One region of the Chryseomicrobium aureum genome, then DNA from elsewhere that is predicted to be linked to it. Evidence: riboswitches for the same ligand, from Rfam matches in the RefSeq annotation. Region 1 holds a riboswitch; each other region holds the start of a gene.

The links. Region 1 has a riboswitch for S-adenosylmethionine ahead of metA (homoserine O-succinyltransferase). Riboswitches for the same ligand answer to the same signal wherever they lie in the genome.
Region 2: linked by a shared signal. The riboswitch ahead of ACF3OH_RS00300 (methionine ABC transporter ATP-binding protein) and the one ahead of metA (homoserine O-succinyltransferase) in region 1 are both predicted to bind S-adenosylmethionine.
Region 3: linked by a shared signal. The riboswitch ahead of ACF3OH_RS13130 (O-acetylhomoserine aminocarboxypropyltransferase/cysteine synthase family protein) and the one ahead of metA (homoserine O-succinyltransferase) in region 1 are both predicted to bind S-adenosylmethionine.

What each region holds. Positions count from the first base shown of each region.
Region 1 covers NZ_CP171117.1:1,302,010-1,310,256, reverse strand. The annotation lists gene parC (DNA topoisomerase IV subunit A) at 1-2,052, shown strand, start outside; gene ACF3OH_RS06905 (aminoglycoside phosphotransferase family protein) at 2,557-3,414, opposite strand; gene metA (homoserine O-succinyltransferase) at 3,411-4,328, opposite strand; SAM riboswitch class I at 4,383-4,486, opposite strand; gene ACF3OH_RS06895 (sporulation protein) at 4,541-4,924, opposite strand; gene ACF3OH_RS06890 (AI-2E family transporter) at 4,927-6,129, opposite strand; gene ACF3OH_RS06885 (LCP family protein) at 6,140-7,066, opposite strand; gene msrA (peptide-methionine (S)-S-oxide reductase MsrA) at 7,178-7,693, shown strand; gene ACF3OH_RS06875 (ABC-F family ATP-binding cassette domain-containing protein) at 7,750-8,247, shown strand, end outside.
Region 2 covers NZ_CP171117.1:46,156-54,402, forward strand. The annotation lists gene ACF3OH_RS00270 (DEAD/DEAH box helicase) at 1-809, opposite strand, end outside; gene ACF3OH_RS00275 (DUF4275 family protein) at 971-1,399, opposite strand; gene ACF3OH_RS00280 (GNAT family N-acetyltransferase) at 1,419-1,931, opposite strand; gene ACF3OH_RS00285 (cold-shock protein) at 2,074-2,274, opposite strand; gene ACF3OH_RS00290 (alkaline phosphatase) at 2,500-3,825, opposite strand; gene ACF3OH_RS00295 (peptide-methionine (S)-S-oxide reductase) at 4,131-4,616, shown strand; SAM riboswitch class I at 4,878-4,980, shown strand; gene ACF3OH_RS00300 (methionine ABC transporter ATP-binding protein) at 5,073-6,098, shown strand; gene ACF3OH_RS00305 (methionine ABC transporter permease) at 6,088-6,750, shown strand; gene ACF3OH_RS00310 (MetQ/NlpA family ABC transporter substrate-binding protein) at 6,762-7,622, shown strand; gene ACF3OH_RS00315 (hypothetical protein) at 7,711-7,968, opposite strand; gene ACF3OH_RS00320 (helix-turn-helix transcriptional regulator) at 7,958-8,158, opposite strand.
Region 3 covers NZ_CP171117.1:2,496,434-2,504,680, reverse strand. The annotation lists gene pepT (peptidase T) at 1-802, opposite strand, end outside; gene ACF3OH_RS13140 (STAS domain-containing protein) at 814-1,653, opposite strand; gene ACF3OH_RS13135 (M3 family oligoendopeptidase) at 1,751-3,451, opposite strand; SAM riboswitch class I at 3,625-3,738, shown strand; gene ACF3OH_RS13130 (O-acetylhomoserine aminocarboxypropyltransferase/cysteine synthase family protein) at 3,839-5,137, shown strand; gene ACF3OH_RS13125 (homoserine dehydrogenase) at 5,252-6,238, shown strand; gene ACF3OH_RS13120 (hypothetical protein) at 6,881-7,438, opposite strand; gene ACF3OH_RS13115 (AbgT family transporter) at 7,548-8,247, opposite strand, start outside.

The DNA.
Region 1 (8,247 bases):
GCACGCTTGTCACCTATCGCATCTGAGCTACTGCGTGATATTCAAAAAGAAACTGTCGAATTCATTCCAAACTTCGATGATTCGGATTCAGAACCGACTGTATTGCCTGCACGTTTCCCGAACTTGCTCGTCAACGGATCGACGGGTATCTCAGCAGGATATGCGACAGATATTCCACCACACGCTTTGCACGAAGTGATTGATGCTTTGTTTATGTATATGGAAAACTCCGCAGTGACGGTCGAGGAACTCATGACCGTTATGAAAGGACCGGATTTCCCAACTGGTGGTATCATTCAAGGTGTAGAGGGGATTAAGAAAGCCTACGAGACAGGCAAAGGAAAAATCATCATTCGCTCGAAAGCAGAAATTGAGACGATCAAAGGGAACAAACAACAGATCGTCATCACAGAACTTCCGTATGAAGTGAATAAAGCCAATCTGATCAAACGAATGGATGAACAGCGCTCAGACAAACGTTTAGATGGCATTGCCGATATCCGCGATGAGTCCGATCGCACGGGACTGCGTATTGTTGTTGAGATGAAGAAAGATATTGATGCACACGGGATTTTACAGTATCTCTACAAAAATACAGACCTTCAAGTGTCGTATAACTTCAATATGATTGCCATCCATAATCGTCGTCCGACTATGATGACGTTGCCTTTACTACTCGATGCTTATCTGGAGCACCAGAAAGAAGTCATCCGCAAACGCTCAGAGTATGATCTGAAACGTGCTAAAGCTCGTCTTCACATCGTAGAGGGTTTAATGAAAGCCTTATCCATCTTGGACGAAGTAATCGCTACAATTCGAGCTTCAAAAGATAAGCGTGATGCAAAAGAGAATTTAAAAACAAAATACGCGTTTACAGAAGAGCAAGCCGAAGCAATCGTTTCCTTGCAACTTTACCGTTTAACCAATACGGATATCACGGCTCTTGAAGCAGAGCACGCGGATTTAACGAAACTTGTCACGCAATTACAAGGAATTTTAGGTGATGAGAAGAAGTTGATTCGTGTCATTAAAAAAGAACTGCAAGATTTACGCAAAGCGTATGCAGAGACACGACGTTCAATCATTGAAGATGAAATCGAGGAGATCAAACTAACATTAGATGTATTGATTCCAAGTGAAGATGTACGCGTAACCGTGACAAAAGAAGGCTACGTGAAACGCACGTCACTTCGCTCTTACCAAGCATCGAACGGAAAAGATTTCGCGATGAAAGAGTCTGATGCGCTACTACTTGATTTGACGAGCAATACACAGCATCATTTATTGTTGTTTACGTCTCACGGTAATTATATTTACCAACCGGTTCATGAGCTGCCTGAGATTCGTTGGAAAGACCTTGGCCAACATATTTCGAGTATTGTACAGCTAGATCCTACAGAGCAAATCATACATGCAGAAGCGATTGAATCATTCGAGTTAGACTATACAGTTGTAACAGTATCCGCTGAAGGTCAAATCAAACGTTCATTGCTCGCAGAATTTTATGTACAGCGCTATAATCGCGCATTAAAAGCGATGAAGTTAAAAAAAGACGACCGGATTGTGGCGGTTCGTTTAGCAAGTCCATCGGATGATCTTGCGTTGTTCACGTCGGGTGCGTACGCGTTGTCGTATTCATTAGATGAGGTTCCGATTACAGGAGTTAAAACAGCTGGAGTCAAAGCCATCAATGTAAAAGATGGCGATTCAGTAGTTGCATTTACACTGATTAAAAAGGATAGCCAAGACTTCTTTGTTGTAGTGACGCACCGCGGAGCTATGAAAAAGCTTGCTAGAAAAGAGCTCGAGCCAAGTTCACGTGCAAAGCGTGGGGTAGTCGTACTTCGAGAACTGAAGTCGAATGCGCATCGCGTGATTGATGTGGTGTACGTGTCAAATGCTGATTTTGTCATTCCTCATACAGCAGCTGGAGTTTCCGAGCCAATTGCTGTAAAAGAGATGAAATCTGTAGACCGCTATTCAAACGGTAGTTTTTTAGTTGACGTGGATCAAACTGGACCCGTGGAAAAACTAACTGTTAAGGAATTATAGTATAGAAGTAAACTAAAAAGCATTTTCTCTTGAGCTTTGAGAGGAAGTGCTTTTTGGTTTTCCTGGAGTTTGGTAAACACGATTAAAAGTTGGTTAGAAGGGAGGTATGGTGAGGAGAAATAAATCGTTTCGTCGCTGGGAATTGCATTTTCGTCGCCGTATGTGAGAAATACGTCGCTAGAATGGAAGTTTTCGTCGCTGGATTATGCTCATGCAGTGGATTCGGCGCTCAAGTTTGAATTTGCGTCGCAGTTATCACGATTTTCGTCGCTAGAATTAAACTTTTCGTCGCTCAAGGTAACTATCAAAATATCCAACGATTTTTCATTAGTTGATTAGATAAACTGGATGAAATTTCACATGCATGAAATCTTATTTTTTCTCAAATATCTCATTGTTTCAAGTATACTACTTAATGAAACTTAACTTTAGATAATATATATTATGGAAACTAATTTTAAAAAATAACAATGGAGACCTCACTACTTGGTCTCCTATCATCCACTATTTACTCATAATCCAATCAAGCATTTCAACTCGTTCACCAACCACGGGATCTCTATCTTCGACCATCCATGCATAATACACCGTTCCTAATGCTTTGATTGCATCCACTAATAAATTCTCTTCAAATCCATGCTCATCAATCAACAATTCAACTTTTAATTTAAATTCAACCAAGTTCTTGTTCTTATTAAATAAAAATTGCACACAATCATAATATCTATGACCAACGACGCCTTTTGGATCAATGATGACAAATCCACGCAAATCATCCCACAAAATGTTCTCATGATGCAAATCTCCATGTAAAATCGTCGTTTGATGCAACTCATGAATTCTTTGTTTAGCGCGTTTTGCTTCTAATCGCCAATCTTCAGGAATCGCATCATAGTGAGTCTCTAAACTTTCAAACCATCGCTCAATTTGTGGTAACTGATTCAAATCGGTAGTTGGCACCTGCGTGTCATGTAACCTCCTCCACTGCTCCACAAATAATCGAACACTCGTTCTCGTGTCGGGAAATCGGACATTTAGTGTATAACCAGGCGATATATTTTCCATAATATAGTAGCCGGAGTCGGTATTTTCAAACAAGAGCTGTGGTACTCCAAACGTTCCAAAGACCTGCATAGCAACTGCTTCATTTGTGAAATCAGTACCGGGAATACCAACCTTCAAGACAACAGACTTCCCCTTCATCGTTGCTCGGGCCACATAATTGTAGGACAGGTTCGAAAATGGCGTCAGTCCAGTCAATTTATGTAAACGAGCGATCTTCTCAAGTTGTTTCGGGAGTTCTACTAGCCACACCTCGCCTCTCTTTCCGAACGCAACCCGGATCTTTTCTTCAAAGCTCATGACGAAGTGCTCCACTCAAAAGGGGTCTGCTGGTAGACATAATAATTTAACCAATTCGAGAACAATAAATGGGTGTGAGAACGCCACGTGTTTTGAGGATCTTTTGTTGGGTCATCATCAGGAAAATAATTCTCTGGCACTTCGCACTCCAATCCTTTTGCGATGTCTCGCTCATATTCATCTCGTAATGTCGTCGCATCATATTCTAAATGACCAGTTGCCATGATGTGGCGTTGGTCTTTTGATTGCACCAAAAACACACCCGCTTGATCTGAAACTGCTACTACTTCAAGGGCTGGCTGCTTCAAGAGTTTTTCGTAACTGACCGTCGTATGACGAGAGTGCGGTGCCAAGAACGTATCATTGAATCCGCGAACAAGCGGACTATGAGGTGTTAACAACGAGTGTGGGTAAACTCCCGAACATTTCTTCGGTAAATCTTCTTTCTCGATAGTAAACTCGTGATAAAGCACGGCCTGAGCTCCCCAGCAAATCGATAACGTTGATGTCACATGCGTCTTCGCCCAAAATAACAAGGTCACAATCTCAGGCCAGTAGGCCACTTCTTCAAAGGGCATTTGCTCGACCGGCGCGCCCGTCACAATCATTCCGTCAAATCGTCGGTCTTTGATATCCTCGAATACTTTATAAAACTGATCCAAGTGACTGCTACTGACATTTTTCGGTTGATAACTAGCCATACGTAAAAATGTCACATTCGTCTGAAGTGGCGTATTTCCAAGTAAACGCAGTAACTGATGCTCGGTTTTCTCTTTTTCCGGCATCAAATTGACAATGAGTACTTCAAGTGGACGAATATCTTGCGTGTGCGCGCGTTCTTGGTCCATCACGAAGATATTTTCATCACGGAGTTTTTCAATTACAGGTAAATCTTTCGGCAAATTGATTGGCATTGGTTTCTCTCCTTAAAAAAACACTCTACCCATAACAAGGGCAGAGTGTCGGTAGTATTATCTTCCAAGTCAGCACTTGATGGAGGAAGCACCTTTCTGTCAAACAGAGGTTGCTGAAGCGTCACCGGGCCATGTCCCTCGACTTCTCTTGATAATGAATATGCAATTTTGTATTGATGCGATTGTATCAAACGCAATCGTAAAGTTCAAGCCTACTCTTCGATATCAAATATCAATTCGTCTTCATCGCTCAAACTGCTTCCATCTGAGAAGAATGCAGTCGTAGTCAATACGAGCTGTGTCGCTTCTTCCCCTTCTTCTGGCACCCAGCGTTCATCCGGCATGATTTCAAACGGAATCATGAGCGTTCCTTTTGATGCCGGATTGCCGACTGGCTCAAAGGATAGTTTTGCAATCAATTCACGTTTTTCTTTCTTGCATACTTCTAAACGGATGTCTTCTACCTCTTCTTGCTGCTCCAGTCCCTCGATGTAAATGGTGCCGGATAAATTGATGCCATGTTCGATATACGGGTGATCGACCACCGTATCGATTTTGATAAGACCTTTTTCAATATGGGATTCAAACGAGTTCATACTTACTCCACCTTATTCGTTTTCGATAAATATTCGTAGTGATTCTCCACAACCGGTTCATAACGATTATACCGCATTTTAAATAACCGGAAGAAGTGAGTCACGATTACTTTAACTATAGTATACCCTGGAATCCCAAGGATAACGCCAGGCACTCCAAATAAGGAACCTGCTGTTACAAGTACGAATATGATGGTAATCGGATGAATATGCAACGTTTTCCCCATAATCTGCGGAGAAATGAATTTTCCTTCAACAAGTTGCACGACCGTCCATACAGCAGCGAGTTTGAGAAGCATGAATGGCGACTGCACGAGCGCAATAATTACTGCTGGTGTTATTGCAATAATCGGCCCTAAATAGGGAACCACACTCGTCACCATTGCAATAGCACCTAATAACACTGCATATGGCATCTGGATGATGCTAAATCCGATGAACACCATAATTCCAATAGCTGCCGATACTAACAGCTGACCCTGGATATACGAACTGATTTGACGGTCAATGTCTGCAAACACTTGAGCCGTCTCCTCACGCATACGCGGAGGCAATAGACGTAAAAAGTATTGTGGTAACTTTTCTCCATCTTTTAATAAATAGAACAAGATAAATGGAACGGTAACAATCGCAAGTACAAAACTTGTAATCGCTCCAATGAATGAACTGATACCCGTTGCAACACGTGCGAACGTATCTTGGAAGAACACCGCCAATTGACTTGGTAGCTCTTGTATCCACTGATTGATATCTGCTTCTAGTGAATTATAAATCCCTGAAAACATCGATGTTTGTAGCCATATTATAATGTTATTAATGAGTTGAGAAAAAACTTCTGGGAAGTTCTCAACAAATCGAATGGTCTGATCTTTTAAAAATGGGAACACTAAGAATACAAGTAGTGTAATCAGTCCAATCACTGCCAAGAACAGAATCACTATTCCCCAGATACGGGGAATCTTCATCTTCTCAAGTAAACGTAGAATCGGACGTAACAAGTAATACAAAATAGTCGCCAAAATAATCGGTAACACGACATTCCCTAAAAATACGGTGAATGGATTGAAGACAAACGATACCAAATCAAAGATAAAAATCGTCAACCCAATCAGTAGAAGCAGTAACAAAGCAAAGATTGTATTTTTTCCGCCTAAAAATTGAATAAAGCGTGTATCAAAAAAACCTGGTTTCTTGTCATCAAACATAGAGATCCTCCTACTCTAAGAACTCAGCAATTGCTGCTTGTGCTGCTTGTTGATCAATTTCGATGACGCTTCCTGCATGACTGTATGAATTGTAGCGGTATTCTCCTTCTCGAGGAATCGTTAAACGCTCTACTTCAGGGCTTCCGCCTAGCGCCACATCTAACAAGTAATTCAACTTATCTGTATTTGTAATATCCGTTTGAATGTACCCATTTAAAGCACCCGCAAACTTCGGAAGACGATGAAGATTGCCGACAGATGTTACTTCGTTAGAAAGTGCTTCAATGACAACTTGTTGCCGTCTCACTCGACCGAAATCACCTTCTTCGTCTTTTCGGAAGCGCGCATATCCTAGTAACTCTTGGCCGTTCAATTGATGCACCCCTTGTTTGAGTTCGACACCAATCTCTTCAGACATATCTTTTTCAACATCAATTTCGATTCCGTTTGGTGCAAGGATATCGACCATCGTCTCGAAACTTGTAAAGTCAATGAGTGCGTAATGATGAAGGGGAATGCCAAACATCCCTTCAATAGTCTGTCTCGTCAAATCCGCTCCACCGAGATAATAGGCCGTATTTAATTTATAAGATTGATACCCTGGAATCTCTGCATAAATATCACGCATCAAAGAGATGAGTCGAACATCATTGGATTCAGGATCCCACGAAGCTACCATCATAGTGTCAGTCCTAGACTTCTCTTCACCACGGCTGTCCACACCTAATAGTAGGACATTCATCCTTCCGCCGTCATAAGCGCTTCCGTCAAACGGTTCTGAACTTGCTTCCCCGTCCGCGATTTGGGTGCCTTGCCAGTATGTAAAAATTCCGTATCCAACAAGACCAATGAATAGAATAAAAATAAATGCAAAAATCCGTTTAAATGGCGAGCGACGTTTTTTACGACCTCTTAGCTCGCTTCGACTTTGTTCCATGGTAATAACCCCTTTCTATCTTTATCATAACGTATTCAAGAGCAACTAGTTTCATAGTTTGCTAAGAAGTGATAAAATTTTACGAGCACATCACATACTGGAGGGATTTTAATGGAAAAAGCAACATTTGCAGGTGGCTGTTTTTGGTGTATGGTCAAGCCATTTGATACGTATGAAGGGATTCACAAAGTAACGTCTGGTTACATGGGAGGTCACGTAGAAAATCCAACTTATGAAGATGTGAAAACGGGCACTTCTGGTCATTTAGAAGTTGTCGAGATTCAATTTGATCCGTCCCTCTTCCCTTATGAGCAACTACTAGAGATCTTCTGGCAGCAAATCGACCCGACGGATGATGAAGGACAGTTCCAGGATCGAGGCGATCAATACCGCACCGCAATCTTCTATTACACAGAAGAGCAGCGCGTTCTCGCTGAAAAAGCAAAGCAAGATTTAATCGATAGCGAGAAGTTCTCACAACCCATTGTCACACGCATCCTTCCGGCGAGTGCGTTCTACGAAGCAGAAGACTATCATCAAGACTTTTATAAAAAAGAACCCGATCACTACAAGCAAGACCGTGCACAATCAGGTCGCGATGCGTTCATCGAAAAGAACTGGAAGTGACTTTTTCTCATTTCATGGTATAATGAAATGATTGTGTTTAACAGGAGGGTATATAAATGATTCAAGTAAGTGAAGTAAGTTTACGTTTTGGTGATCGTAAACTTTTTGAAGATGTTAATATTAAATTTACCGCTGGGAACTGTTACGGGTTAATCGGTGCAAACGGTGCTGGGAAATCTACGTTCATCAAGATTCTATCTGGTGACCTAGAGCCACAAGAGGGCCATGTATCAATGGGTACAGACGAGCGTCTTGCAGTCCTTAAGCAGAACCACTTTGAATACGAAGAACATCAAGTTCTTGAAACTGTCATGATGGGTCACAAACGTTTGTATGAAGTCATGAATGAGAAAAATGCAATTTACATGAAAGAAGACTTTTCGGACGAAGACGGCATGCGTGCTGCTGAATTAGAAGGCGAATTCGCAGATATGAACGGTTGGGAAGCTGAGTCTGAAGCAGCAATTCTTTTACAAGGTCTTGGCATCTCTGAAGAGTTGCACACGAAGAAAATGAGTGACTTGAATGGTTCTGATAAAGTAAAGGTACTTCTT
Region 2 (8,247 bases), 1.3 Mb from region 1:
TCGACTGGGTAACCAGCTTCTTCAAGTTCACTGTATACCGTATCAACATTTTCTTTCGTACGGCAGAAAATCAAGCAGCTGTTTGGATTTTCAACAACCGTGATGTCTTTAAGAAGCGCGATTTTGTCTTCTTCTTTTACTTCAATTAACGAGTGCTCGATTGTATCAGCAGTGACACCAGTCGATTCAATCTCGATGTACGTTGGGTCTTGCATATATGCATGGCAAAGGCTTTCGATGTCTTGTGGAAGCGTTGCAGAGAAGACCATTGTGACGCGGTCAGAAGGCACTTGCTTGATGATGGCTTCGACTTCATCAATGAAACCACGGTTTAGCATCTCGTCTGCTTCATCAATGATCAAGTACTTCACCATCTCAAGGTCTAGCGTTCCGCGGTCGATGTGGTCCATCACACGGCCAGGTGTACCCACAACTACGTGTGTCTTTTGTTTCAGCTCATCTCGCTGTTTCGAGAATGGCTCTTTTCCGTAAAGTGCAACGGCCTTCACGCGCTTGAAACGACCGATATTTGTAATATCTTCACGCACTTGAACAGCAAGTTCACGCGTTGGTGTCAAAATCAACGCCTGTGGCTTTTTCTCTTCCCAGATGATCTGGTCCGCTACAGGGATCCCGAATGCAGCTGTTTTTCCGCTTCCTGTCTGAGATTTCACTACAAGGTCCAGGTTTTCAAATGCAAGAGGAAGTACTTTTTGTTGTACTTCAGTCGGTGTGTCATATTTCAAAATCGTCAAGGCGCGGCGGATATCATCACTAATCGGTAAATCTGTAAAGCGTGTGGTTGTCATTCAAATACCTCATTTTCTAGTTTTTCGTCATATATCTTCACAATCTGTTCCGTACATATGTCAATAGTTCTCATTATACGTGAAAACCGCGCACTTTATCCGGTTTTCTTTGAAACGTAACAGAGAAGATATATAGGAAATGAGAAACCATCGAATTCTGTTCACACTTTAGCAAAATACGGCCCACACGTCTCGGTTTCATGCGTGATCACAAACGTCCATGTGAAATCCGCGTCTACCAGGTAAATGTCTTCTTCATTCTGCAGCATGTTCATATCTATACGAAAAGAATCTTCTATCAAAAAAGCATCATTCGAATATTGATAAAACACAAAACAGCGCTTTTTACGCAAGGCATGAAATGCACTGATTGCCTCGCTTCTAGAAAGATGTTCGCGTGTTTGATAGCTGAACACATGCCATAAATAACCTGAGTAGTCCCCAACACCCTTCAGATAGATTCTTTTCTTTTCAACTGTTGTTAAATGACTAGCAAAAGCTTCTTCCCACCTCGCGTGGAGATATGCACTCCAGCCAGTAAGGACACGAGTTCGTGGGTCGATTTTCGATAATTGAGTGTGTAGGTTCATGTGTAAACTCCCTAGTGTTTCAGCCTTCCACCGGGGTCTCCGGTCCTTCGAGATCCAGTTGATAAAACGCAAGATCAAGCCAGCGCTCGAACTTGTAACCGGCGTTGCGTAAAGTTCCAGAGTGCGTGAAGCCAAGACTTTGATGAAGCAAGATGCTTTTCTCATTCGCTGCATCGATTCCGGCAACTAAAGTTTTATACTCACCATTTTTGGCAAGTTGAATGATTTCCTGAAGCAATGTACGTCCGATTCCACGTTTTTGATAGTCGTTGCTGACATACACCGAATGTTCTATCGAATATTTATAGGCAGGCCACGCGCGGAAGGGACCAAATGTCGCAAATCCAGCTACATGTCCGTCGACTTCAAAGACAATCACAGGATAGCCATCTTTCATCTTTTGATCAAACCAAATCGTGCGGTCTTCTAAAGTTTGAGCGTGGTACGAATAAACAGCGGTCGTGTTGACAATAGCGTCATTGTAGATAGCTAAGATTTCTTTTAAATCATCAGAGGTGGCTGGTCGGATCATCGGGTTCTTCCTTTCAGGGTGGGAGTAAAGTCAAACTAGAATAGTCCTAGTTTAGCAGAAAACTATCAAAAGAGAAGAGGTTTTTTGTGAATCGAAACACAAAAAAGGCACCCCAGATGGGATGCCTTTTCGTATCATAAAATTAAAGTTTTACGATGTTTGTAGCTTGAGGTCCGCGTTGACCTTCTTCGATGTTGAATTCAACTTTTTGACCTTCGTCTAAAGATTTGAATCCTTCACCTTGGATTGCTGAGAAGTGAGCGAATACGTCTGCTCCGCCTTCAACTTCGATGAATCCGAAACCTTTTTCTGCGTTAAACCATTTTACTGTACCTTGTGTCATATAAATGACCTCCATTATAAATTATTAATAAGATCATTTTTCTGCAATAAAAAAATTCACGTATTACAAAAAGTACGGAAATAATACACAGATACTTTTTGTAATAGGTGAATTAAATGTGTTGTACTTCATGAACTTATTAAACCTAGTATACAACACAAAATCTGGTTTGTCTACTAAAACAAAAACAACCCCACAAAAGTGAGGCTGCTCTAGGTACGAAACTTAATTGCCGAACTTTATTTTCATTGCTTTCGCCATATGTTTTGGAATATCTGTGTTGTCCAAAAGACCTGTGAACAAGTCAGATTGAGGGCCATATGCGTAGATTGGAAGATCCGTCCCGGTGTGTGCACCTGTTGTCCAGCCGATCAACGCGCGGTCGCTGACAACTGTGTTGATAGCACGTGCAGGATTTTCGGCAGAAGCAATGGCTTCAATTTCTTCAGCGGTTAAATCAAACCCTGTGTGCGCTTCTACGACTTCCTCCACATTGTTACGCGTTTCATTTAACTGCGCAGCCATAAAGTCACCAGTAGCTGTAACGTCATGAAGTACTTCCGTTTTTACATCGTACACACTGTTGGAACCGACGGACATGCCACCTGTGTCATGATCCCCTGCAACGACGACAAGTGTATTGCCATCTTTTTTCGCAAATTCAAGAGCAGCAGCAACAGCTTCATCGAATGCTTGGGAGTCTGTCATCGCCCAAGCTGCATCATGTGCATGACCCGCCCAGTCAATTTGTGAGCCTTCTATCATTAAGAAGAAACCGTCTTTGTCTTTTTTCAATGCTTGGATTGCGACATCCGTCATCTCGGCCAGACTTGGCTGATCCGTTTCACCGCGCTCCAGTTCAGGAGCCATTGCGTCGTCTGCAAATAAACCGAGTAGTTTTCCACTCTTCGCTTTTAGTAACTCTTCACGAGAGGTCACATACTCATAGCCATCATTCTGAGCAGTTTCCACTAAGTTTCCGGCAGGTTGTTTACCACCTTCTTCTAGTGAAACGAAGTAGTCACGGCCTCCTCCGAGGAGCACGTCCACATCGTTCTCAAAATATTGCGGGGCAATCGACGATTCATCACCGCGTGATGCGACACTTGCGCCAAACACAGCTGGCGTCGCGTGTGTGATTGTAGAAGTGGCAACTAGCCCTGTAGATTTCTTCGCAGCTTCTGCCGCATCTAAGATAGAGTCGACTTCTTTGCCATCGGGTGTCACACCGACCATCCCGTTATTCGTTTTTACACCTGTTGCCATCGCCGTCCCAGCAGCAGCTGAGTCCGTCACTTCTGTATCTGCTGAGTAGGTTTTGATTAGACCTTTTACATATGGATCAAAAGAAGAGTCTTCGCCTTTGAACCAACGGTAGTTCGTTGCATAGGCGGCACTGTAGCCGTCTGGAATCATATAAATTACATTTTTGACTTTCCCATTATGAGCGTTATCATTCCGTGCTTCTGCGTAATCCATTGTCACATTGACACTGATCCCGGATACGACAAGTCCTCCCACCAAAGCGGCTGTTACAAGCTGTTTTTTCATACACATTTCCTCCTTTTGTTTGGTACACGGCAACGATATCAACTGAATGTAAAGGAAATGTGACGTCAATGTAAAAGCTTACGTAACACAGGGAAAATCGGTTTTTAGTCAAAGGAAACCTGAAAACTATTTAATTTTTAGTAGCTATATAGACCGTTCCGTTTGCAGTCATTTTGACGGATGAATTCATAAACTATCTGACTTTACATCATCTACTAAAGAATTTTAGGGTGTTATGAGATAATAGAAATAACTAACTAATGATTTAATCTCTATTCTAATTGAAGTACAAGGGGAGATTTTGCATGCAGACGATTTATTTAGCAGGGGGATGCCTATGGGGCGTGCAGGCATTTGTGAAGACGTTGCCAGGGATTGTCTCGACTGAAGCAGGAAGAGCAAATGGAACTTCTCAAACGTTAGACGGGGAATATGACGGATATGCGGAATGTGTAAAAACGACTTTTCATCCAGATGTGGTATCTGTCGACGAGTTGATGGGCTATCTTTTTGAAATCATCGATCCATACAGTATCAACAAACAAGGAGAAGACGTCGGGGAGAAGTATCGAACTGGGGTGTATAGTATAGACCCAAAACATGTAGAGCAGGCCAAGGCGTTCATCAAGAAACGTGAAGATGAGGACCGAATTGCTGTAGAAGTTCTGCCGCTTACCAATTATGTACGAAGTGCAGAAGAACACCAAGACCGTCTTGCTCGCTGTCCGGATGATTACTGCCACATTCCACAGCAGTTGCTGACAAAATACAAATCGAACGTGCTTACATGAGACGAGCCTCCTTTCTGTACTAGAAAGGAAGCTGATTTTTATTAGATAGCTTGTTCACATCTAGGAAATCAAAATAATGCTTTTTAAAGAATTTTCAATAAAACTAATAAAAAACTATCCGCGTCGTACCAACAAAGCAACCGCTTACATAGTCAGACTACTAAAAAAATTAGTAAAATTACTATTGACGACAAAACTTTGATGCTTTAGACTGTGAAACAGTTAGCAAGACGAACTAAATTCAAAACTACATACCAGCAATTCTTATCACGAGAGACGGAGGGACAGGCCCTGTGAAGTCTCGGCAAAGCGCGCATGCGTCAGTGCCAAATCCTGCAAGTGTCCACCACTTGAGAGATAAGACTGAGAGGCTTTTTCATGGCTTTCATTTCTTATGTTCTTAAGAGATGAAGGTCTTTTTTTATGCACTCTAGCAAGAAAGTAGGGAAGTCCACCATGATTACATTCCAAAACGTATCCAAAACATTCAAAGTCGGGAAGCGTGATGTGCACGCCGTCCAAAACGTCACGCTCGACGTCAAAAAAGGCGACATATTCGGCATCATCGGGTTTAGTGGAGCTGGTAAGAGCACGCTCCTTCGCCTCGTGAACCTTCTAGAGAAGCCGACGAGTGGCGTCATCAAAATCAATGATACCGACATCACATCTCTAAAAGCCAAACAACTTCGCTTGCAACGTCGACGAATCGGGATGATCTTTCAGAACTTTAACTTGTTCACATCCCGCACTGTTGCAGGGAATGTTGCCTATCCGTTGAAACTTGAAGGCACGCCAAAAGCGGAAATCACAAGACGCACAAAAGAGTTACTTGAATTCGTTGGCCTATCTGATAAAGCAGATAACTATCCTGAGCAACTCTCGGGGGGGCAAAAGCAACGCGTTGGGATTGCGCGAGCTCTTGCAACGAACCCGGAAATCCTAATTTGCGACGAAGCAACGTCCGCACTTGATCCGGAAACGACAGAGGACATCTTGAAACTTTTGAAGCGCGTCAATCAAGAATTCGGCATCACAGTGCTCTTGATTACACACGAGATGAACGTCATTTCAACCATTTGCAACCGAGTGGCGATTATGGAAAACGGACACGTCATCGAGCACGGGGAAGTCTTCGATGTCTTCACAAACCCGTCCCATCCGACGACAAAACGGTTTATCCAGTCGGTCAATAAAGACCTTCCTTCTCAAGAATTGCTAAAAGAATGGCGAGCAGCGGGAGATGAGCACATCTACCAAGTAACGTTTACCGGAAGTGCGACGAGTCAGCCGCTTCTTTCAAAAATCTCACAGCAACACAATGTCCACTTTAACGTTGTGTACGGCGCTGTTCGAGAGATCCAAAATCAGTTGCTAGGAAACCTAGTCGTTTCCTTCAAAGGAGAGACGACCGCGATTCAAAACGTGATCCGTGAACTAGCAGACGTTGTCGACATCAAGGAGGTGATCATCCATGAAAGTTGAGTGGAGTACATTTTATCAGCGCATCATAGAAGCAACTGGCGAGACGATCACGATGGTCATCCTGACTCTGATTCTCGGTTCGATTTTAGGCGTATTGGTGGGACTCGCTTTATTCGTCTCTCGCCAAGGCAATATCTTAGAAAATCGCTTGTTATACGGCCTTCTCAACTTACTGATCAATGTGATTCGGCCGATTCCATTTATCGTGTTCCTCGTATTCTTGATGCCAGTGACACGCCTCGTAATGGGGACGACAATTGGTGTGGGAGCTGCTGTGTTCCCGATGGCCATCATGGCAACATTCAGTGTCGCGCGTATCGTTGAACAGAACTTACTGAGTATCGACCCGGGTGTCATTGAAGCAGCGAAAGCGATGGGGGCGAGCCCGTTCCAAATCGTCTTTACCGTTTTGATTCCGGAAGCGCTTGGACCACTGATTCTTGGTCTCACGTTTGTGACAGTCAGCTTGATCGATTTCTCGGCAGTGGCCGGATATGTCGGTGGTGGTGGTCTCGGGCACATCGCGATTACATACGGCTACCAACGTTTTGATACGAGCGTCATGGTCGTGACGGTGATTATCTTGATTCTTCTGGTGCAACTCGCCCAGTGGCTTGGCAATACATTATCCAAAAAAATTATGAGACGATAGGAGATTAAAAAATGAAACGACTAAAACTTGCAGCACTTGCTGCCACAGCTGCTCTAACACTTGCAGCTTGTAACTCAGCCGATGGGTCAGAAGAGACAATCAAAATTGGGGTGAACGGTGCGGATAGCCCGCAATGGCCGGTCATCGTAGAACTTGCAAAAGAGGAAGGCATTGATTTAGAAGTAGTAGAATTCACAGATTACATCATGCCGAACAAAGCACTTGCAGCAGGGGACATTGATTTGAACGCGTTCCAGACGATCTCGTTCTTCTCAAACTTTGTGGCGGAATCTGGGGAAGACTTGGCACCTGTTGGTACAACGGTATTTGCGCCACTTGGTGTGTATTCAGATAAAATCGAGTCACTAGATGAATTGCAAAAAGGTGATCAAGTCGCCATTCCAAATGATGCATCAACACTTCCACGCGCACTGAACCTTCTGCAAGAAGCAGGTGTGATTGAACTAGCTGACGATTTTGGGATCACTGGAGACTTAGACAAAATCACATCAAACCCGTTAGAGCTTGAATTTGTCGCTATGGAACCCCAACAGACAGCACGTGTTCTTCCGGACGTTGCCATTGCCTTAATCAACAATGGTGTGGCCGTACAAGCAGGTCTTATTCCAGCTGAAGACGCTGTTGTGTATGAAGATACAGAATCCGAGTCCATCGAGCCGTACATCAATATCATCGCATCTCGTGCAGATGAAGCAGACAACGAAAACTACTTAAAGATTGTTGAATTGTATCAACATCCTGAAGTAGAAGAAGCGATCAACAAAGAGTTCAAAGGTAGCATGTTCATCATCCGCAAGACGGCGGAAGAGACGCAAGCGATGTTTGACAAAATGAATACCTATTTCCAATAAGGGCACCCACCCACTGCAGCTTTGACCCCCTTAGCTGTGGTGGGTTTTTTCTTAAACTTTAGAAATGTTTCGTAGCTTATTTGGTTAATCAATCGAGCGCTTGTCGATTCTTTGAATAGGACCTGCGAAGGGATATAAAGTGAATCCCGAAATACATAAGTAAAAGGATGCTGAAGAAGCCGCCGATTTCTAACCATCCTGCACCGTTTGAAGGCAATCCGCTAATTAGAGAGTAAACTACGAAGTAGAGAACGCCAAACCCTATTGTCTGAATGGTGATTTTCTTAAGTTGTTGTTTGTAATCGTCTTTAGGTAAAACTAGAGTTAACCATGAATTATTGATCATCTACCTCCCAAAATAATTCATCAAGCGTTTTCCCCAATTCTTTGGCCAGTGCAATGCATAACTGAAGACTTGGATTGTAGGCTCCTTTTTCAATCAAACTAATCGTCTGTCGCGTAATGCCTGTCTTTTTGGCAAGATCCGTTTGTGTGATGTTGGCAGAAAGACGAGCAAGCTTTACATTGTTTTTCATAGAATCTCCTTACTCAATGTAACATATATATTCCATTTGTAATTTATATGTTACATTCTAATCGAGTAGATGTCAATCCTCATTGACAA
Region 3 (8,247 bases), 1.2 Mb from region 1:
GAATGTCCATCAAGTGAACGAACCCATCATAGCCATCCGTCTTTTCTGGTACTTCTTGTGGAGGCATATGCGACTGGAATTTCATCGCCATCGTGATGGCATTGACCATCTTATCTTTCGCAGAACCTGGGTGAACGCTGACTCCATGTGTTGTCACGCGTGCGCCTGCTGCATTAAAGCTTTCGAATTGTAGTTCGCCAAGAGGGCCACCGTCCATCGTGTACGCATAATCTGCACCAAATGCTTCCACGTCAAACTTGTGCGGGCCTCTACCGATTTCTTCATCCGGTGTAAAACCGACACGAATCTTACCATGCGGAATATCTGGGTTTTGTAAAAAGTAATCCATCGCTGTCAAGATGATGGCGATACCTGCTTTATTATCTGCACCTAGAAGGGTTGTTCCATCCGTCGTCATCAGTGTGTGGCCTTTGTAGTTTTTGAGTTCTGGGAAGTCGGCCACTTTCATGACCGTTGAGTCGTTTAACGGAAGATCTTCGCCATCATAGTTTTCGACGAGTTGAGGCTTCACATCTTTCCCCGTGTAATCTGTCGCAGTATCCACGTGTGCTAAGAAGCCGATCGTTGGAACGTCTTCAGTAGTTGTCGCAGGAAGAGTAGCAAATAGATAGCCGTTGTCATCAAGCGTGATCTCTGTCATTCCCATCGTTTCAAGTTCTTCTTTGAGTACATGAAGCAGATCCCATTGACCTTCAGTTGAAGGGGTGGACGTGCTTGCTGCGTCAGATTGTGTATCAATTTTCACGTAACGCGTCAGGCGTTCGATTAATGTGTGTTTCATCTAAATCCTCCTTATTTTTCAGTGAACAGACGTTGAACAGCGCGTTCAATTGTAGAGATTGTGTTGACATCTTGGAAGCTGATGCCGAGTTGAACAGCTGTTTGGGCAATCTCTGGACGAATTCCCGATAGTGTCGATTCAACACCTAGAAGGCGTAAAGCCTCAATCAATTGGAAAATCTGTTGAGCAACCATTGTATCGATGATGGCCACTCCAGAAATATCTATGAGTAAGCTGTGGACACGCTTTTGTGTACATTGAGAAAGTGCGTTTTCAAATATGTATTTCGCGCGGTTTGTATCAATATCGCCAACGAGTGGTAATAGAGCAACCCCATTACTGAGCGAAATAACTGGCGTGCTGAGCTCATTGATCATCTCTTGTTGTGCACGTAACTTAGAAAGTGAGTAGTTATGATGCTCTTCTGTGAACCATGTCATGAGCTTGCCAAACATTTTTGTGACACTTGCAATCCACTTCTGTACAGTCTCATGCGAAAGGTCTTCAGCTTGTCGTTCATATTTAAACAATAACTCTATATATTGTTGTTGGGTATTGAAAAATTCTTGCAGGATATGGTGAAGCGGTGTGTTTAGATGTTCTGGGTCACGTGCAATCTCTAACACCCATTCTTCAAAATGTTTTACGAATACCTCTTCGTCTTCAATAAAGAGTTTACAAAAACGCTCATGAAATCCGTGGTTTTGCTCTTTGATTGTCTGGATCACTTTAGGGTCGTTCGATGCGTAGACCCCGCTTGTCGAGTTTTTATCAAGGGCTGCATACCACGCTTCTGTTAAGTCCCATGTGTTGTTCACTAGATAGTCGTAAAGCTTTTGTTCGGGTGTCATTACACAATCTCTCCTTTAAGGTAGAATCACTTAACTCCTAGTGTAGAGGACAATCATGAAAATAGGCAAGTCCGCGCGGGACCTGCCTACTTACAAGTTAAAGTGCCTCGTCATTCACGCTGTTTAAATACGCTTCGATTTCTTCAATGACGCCTTCGATGCTGCCTTGTTCAAACGGTGATTTCAGGTTTGCCGCTTCTACTAACTTTGTGAATGGAAGAGATCCTCCAAGAGTACAAAGGTGAAGGTAGTCTTTCCAAGCGCCCTCAAAATCTTCACGTGAACGTTTCCAGAACTGGAATGCACAGATTTGCGCGAGTGTATAATCAATGTAATAGAAAGGTGATGCATAGATGTGGCCTTGGCGCTGCCAGAATGACCCTTCTTCTAGATAGGCATTCCCATCATAGTCGCGATGAGGCAGATACGTTTGTTCGATCTTTTTCCAGGCTGCTTTACGCTCAGCTGGTGTCATTTCAGGATTTTCATAAACAACATGCTGGAATTCATCGACAGCTACCCCATAGGGTAAGAACAATAGCCCGCTCATCAAGTGCGAATACTTATATTTTTCTGTCTGGTCTTTAAAGAAGTTTTCCATCCATGGCCATGTGAAAAACTCCATACTCATCGAATGAATTTCTGCAGATTCATAAGTCGGCCAAATGTACTCAGGAATTCCAATGTTGCGGCTTGAGAATACCTGGAATGCGTGACCCGCTTCGTGTGTTAACACGTCGATGTCCCCAGATGTCCCATTAAAGTTTGAGAAGATGAACGGAGAATCGTGGTTTTCGATAAATGTACAATATCCGCCTGCTTCTTTCCCTTTTTTCGCGACAAGGTCCATCAAATTACGGTCGAGCATGAACTGGAAAAACTCGTTTGTCTCAGGAGACAGCTCTTCGTACATCTTCTTTCCACCATCAATGATCCATTCAGGCGAACCTTGTGGCGTTGCGTTTCCTGTTAAGAAGGTTAGTGGCTCATCGTAGTGTTTTAATTTCTCTACACCGATGCGCTTTGCTTGTTTCTCATACAGTTTAGTCGCGACAGGTACAATATAGTCGCGCACTTGGTCGCGGAACGTCTTTACCATCTCCGCATTGTAATCGATACGGTTCATACGGATATAGCCAAGTTCGACGAAGTTTTTATAGCCCATCTTGTGCGCAATCTCTGTACGTACTTTTACAAGCTCATCATAAATTGCATCGAATTTCTCTGCGTGAGATGCGAAGAAACCAAACGATGCTTCTTTTGCCTTTTTACGCGTTTCACGGTCTGTCGATTCTGCAAACGGTCCTAGTTGAGCAAGTGTCAGCGTCTCGCCGTTAAATTCAACTTGAGCAGAAGCCACAAGCTTTGAATAATCCGATGCCAATTTATTTTCTTTTTGAAGAAGTGGCATGATCTCTGGTGAGAACGATTTGATTTGGAACTCGGCTAAATCAAACAATTGTTGTCCCCAGCGTTCTTCTAAATTTGAACGAAATGGTGAGTCTACAAGGGCTTTGTAATAGTCTGTCACGATCTCTTCCATCTCAGGAGAGATTTCATCAAAATAATCCCGTTCACTTTGATAAAATTCATCGTTCGTGTCAATGGATGCGCGGATGTAGACAAGGTTTGCCATTGTCGAAAAGTCTGCACGCAGTGTGTTGAGAGTTTGAATCGCTTCATTTTGCTCTTCATAAGAAGACGCGGCCTTGAATGCTTCTACTGCCTCTTTTGCGCGTGATTTGAGAGCAACCATATCCGGACGTTCATATGTATACTCTTGGAATTGTGTTGTCATGCAAAATCCTCCTTGGATTCTTCGATAATCGAAGGTCTCACCGTCTATTCTTTCGCAATTCAGAGTGTTTGGCAAGCGATTTCTGGCTGAAAAAACAGAAAATTTCAAATGGGGTGTTGACAGATGTTTCCTTGCTGTTTTATACTTCAATGCAATAGACAGACGTATATGTACTCTTATCCAGAGTGGCGGAGGGACTAGGCCCTGCGAAGCCCGGCAACCAACAAGCAATTTTGCTTGGAAAGGTGCTAATTCCTACAGATCGATTTCGGTCTGGAAGATAAGAGGAGGACAAGCTGAGGCTCCTCTTCTTAATTGAAGAGGGGCTTTTTCATTGTCTCTTCCTCTCTGGATGTCTGCTCTACCCAACAAAAAGGAGGAAGAACAATGACAAACTTACGACCAGAAACGATTTTACTTCACGGAGGCCAACAACCAGACCCCGTCACAGGATCACGCGCGGTACCCATCCATAAGACCACTTCATTCGTTTTCCAAAACACAGAGCACGCGCAAAATTTATTCGCACTGAAAGAGGCAGGCAACATTTACACACGTATCGGCAATCCGACAGTCGATGTGTTTGAACAACGCGTCGCCCAACTTGAAGGAGGGACAGCTGCCGTTGCATTATCCTCTGGAATGTCTGCAATCGCCTTTTCTATTTTGAATATTGCAGGGGCAGGCGATGAAATTGTTGCCGCATCGAACCTGTACGGTGGAACATACAACTTATTCGCCCATACACTTCCACGCTACGGAATCACTGTGAAGTTTGTCGATTCCACAGATCCTGAGAATTTCCGTGCAGCGGTCACTTCGAACACGAAAGGTTTCTTTGCTGAAACGATTGGAAATCCAAGTTTGAACGTACTGGATATCGAAGCAGTCGCGCAGGTTGCGAACGAAGTGGGTGTACCTCTCTTGATCGATAACACATTTGCTACACCGTACGGAACACAGCCGATTCGCCACGGTGCCCACGTTGTCATCCATTCCGCTACAAAATGGATTGGTGGGCACGGGACTACAATTGGAGGTGTAGTGGTCGATGGCGGAAATTTTGACTGGAACTCAGATAAATTCCCGGGATATACAGAGCCAGACGTGACCTACCACGGTCTGCGTTACGGAATTGACGTACCACAAGTAGCATTTGCTATCCGACTTCGCGTGCAATTGCTGCGTGATTTTGGACCCGCTCTAAGCCCGGAATCGGCTTTTTCTTTCCTGCAAGGTCTGGAGACACTTCACTTACGCGTCCCAAGGCACAATGAGAACGCACAAGTTGTGGCAAACTATTTGAAGCAACATGAAGAAGTAGAGTGGGTGAACTATCCGGGACTTGAAGAGCATCCTTCTCATGAACTGGCGAAGAAGTATTTAGGACAAGGTGCCGGCTCGATTCTAACGTTCGGAGTAAAAGGTGGGAAACAGGCAGGGCAATTATTAATTGATTCCATTCCATTGTTCTCGCATGTAGCAAATGTAGGAGATGCCAAATCATTGATTATCCATCCGGCCTCCACGACACACCAGCAATTAGGTGAAGGTGAAGAACTTGCGCGAACAGGTGTGACGCCAGAACTTGTTCGTTTGTCGATTGGATTGGAGCATATTGACGATATTTTAGAAGCACTAGATGCAGGATTACAAGCTGTTAAAAAAGCCGCTCTTCCCGTCTAATTTGTCCATACAAGAAAAACAAATGTATCCTCAGGAAAGATTTTTCTTGTTTTCTTTAAAATCTTCCTCTAAAATAGGAAAAATACTACGGTGAATGGACTTGGAGGAATGAAGATGGCAAAACTACGAGCAGCAATTTTAGGATACGGGACAGTGGGACAAGGAATCTACCGCATTTTGCAAGATAAAGGAGAAGAGTTGCAACGCTCTCTTGGCCTCGACATTGAAGTTGGCGCAATTCTTGTGAATGATTTGGAAAAACCTCGTCCTGCAACCCCGGGCGTTCTCATCACAGATAAGTTCGACGACATCTTGGCCATTCCTGGATTGCAGGTCGTATTTGAAGCGATTGTAGGGGAAGACCCAGCCTATGGGTATTTATGCCGGGCAATTGACAAAGGGTGCCATGTCATCACAGCAAATAAAGTCATGTTCTCGCGCTATCATATCGATCTTCATGAACGAGCGAAATCAAAGGGTGTCTATATCGGGTACGAAGCCACTACAGCAGGGGGCGTACCGGTCATCAAGACCCTCAAGAACCTGTTGCAAGTCAACACGGTCCATCGCATTCAAGGGATTTTGAACGGGACGTCGAATTATATCCTGACTTCAATGCGCACAGACAATAGTGCCTTCGACGCTGCACTTCGTGATGCGCAAGCACTTGGCTATGCAGAAGCAGATCCTTACAACGATGTATCCGGAATGGATGCGTTTCATAAGCTGATGATTTTGAGTGCGCTCGCATTTGATAAACAACCAGAACGAAGCGAGGTGGATGTAAGAGGAATCGATACAATTACATTAGACGATATTCAGCGCGCACAGTCGGAAGGCTTACGCTACCGTCATGTCGCTGAAATCGTTCAGCACCCCGATGGACGTTTAGAAGCTTCTGTAGGCCCACAACTAGTGGGACCAGACCACCCACTGTATGCAATCGAAGGAGTGAACAATGCAGTGGCAGTCGATACAAACTACATCGGCACATTGACACTTGTTGGCCCTGGAGCAGGGATGTACCCGACGGCGAGTGTGATGGTAGAAGATTACGCGGAGATTATTGGGAAGCGGGCTGGGTTTATGATTTCGATTTAGTTTTAGATGTGGAGCCGACTGTTCAGAAATTGTGCAAGATGACAGCGGAGCCCGTGAAGCGCTCTTTGCTTCATGGGATGCGATGGCTTCTTGCGGGATTTCTAGGAGGCGCAACTCGATTCCATTCGAAGTCGAAACCACAACCAGCCTTTGCGGGCGCGGCTGATTCCGAAGCGTGTTTCTGGCGTTCGCAACTCGATTCCATTAAGATGTGGAGCCGACTGTTCAGAAATTGTGCAAAGTAAGACGTTGAGTTCCACTGCGAGGCTGCTTTCCGTGGGCGCTGCGTGAGCTTCCTCGTCGCAGGCTCCTGCGGGATCTCACGGCAGACTGGAATCCCACTGGAGTCAACCCCTCCATTCCACTCAACTTTAGATTTAGATGTGGAGAACGCCGGCATACACCAATTTGGGTGTATGCCGGTTTTTTGTTTGCGAACTGAGCGGTCGTTCTTCTACCGAAACCATACTTTCTTCTACCGAAACTTAGATTTATTCTACCCAAATCCACATTTCTTCTACCGAAGTCATATTATGGAAACTAATTCAAATCCCAAACGTCCACTATCCCAAAATTTTTCCTAGCAAGGGCATGAATCCAGCGAAAAAACAGTATCCTCTCTTTCGAGAAGATACTGTTTTTTTAGTTCTCTATAATTTGTTCAGCAAAGTTGAATGCTTCGTCAATCGTTTGGTTAACTGCTAGATAGTACGTAATCATATATCCAGCGCCATCTTTATCGAACCCGATCACCGCTGTGTCGCGTACAGGGCCAGGAATCACTTTATAGGCCACTTCTTTGCCTGCAATTTCCTGCGTTTCCGCGTCAGCTAGTTCTCCAAAAGTTTCTGGAAAGATATCAAGTTCTGCTAATGGTGCGTCTTTAAATAAGTCACCGTGTAATACTTCATACTCATTTTGCTCACTCCACGTATCTACGTTGAATCCATCTGCTGGCTTCGTCGTTGTTTGATAAATCAAGTGAGCCGACGTAGACTCAGCCGCCGAGTCCAGATACGCAAGACCGATATCATGATTTTGCATAGTAGGGATTGAAACGTCTGTCCCCAATGCTTCTTCAATTTTTGTTTCAACTTCTCCAGCAGGACCTGTCGCTTCTGAGGATGGTGTCTCTACTGTTTCATCTTGACACCCAACTAAAAATGCGAGGGCTGCCATAGGTAAAAGCCATTTCTTCATAATCTGATAATTCCTCCTCTTCTCTTCGTTACTTTATCACTGATTGAAAAATCTGAAAAGAGGGCGAGAGAACTAAAAAACCGACTCTCAAAAGAGAGCCGGCTAGTAATTATTCAGGCATATAAATTCCAGAACCAGGACCTAGGTCGATTCCGAACGCCATCCATACAAATAACATGATTGTCCAAACGACAAAGAATGCAATGGAGTATGGAAGCATAGTAGCGATCAACGTACCAATTCCTACTTTTTTGTCATACTTCTGAGCAAACGCGATTACGATTGCGAAGTATGGCATTAGTGGCGAAATGATATTTGTTGAAGAGTCAGCGATACGGTAGACAACTTGTGTCAATTCCGGTGAGTAGCCAAGCTCCATCATGATCGGCACGAATACCGGCGCCATGATTGCCCATTTTGCTGAAGCACTTCCGATGAAGAGGTTAATGAAACCAGTAATTAATAGGAAGGCTAAGATTAACGGGAAGCCTGTAAATCCTGTACTATCTAAGAATTCAGCCCCGTTTACTGCGAGCACAAGGCCGAGATTCGACGTTGTAAAGTAAGCAACGAATTGAGCAGCAACGAAGGCAAGAACGATGTATGAACCCATTGTTTCCATCGTTTCAGACAACTGATTCGCTACATCTTTGTCGTTGCGGATTGCTTTTGTGATGACACCATATACAAACCCAGGGACAATGAAGAGAATCAAGATAACCGGAACAAGTACTTGGAAGAATGGCGCGTTGACGATTTCTTCAGCACCTGCACGAAGTGGCCCCCAAGAAGGAACAACTAGTAGAGCG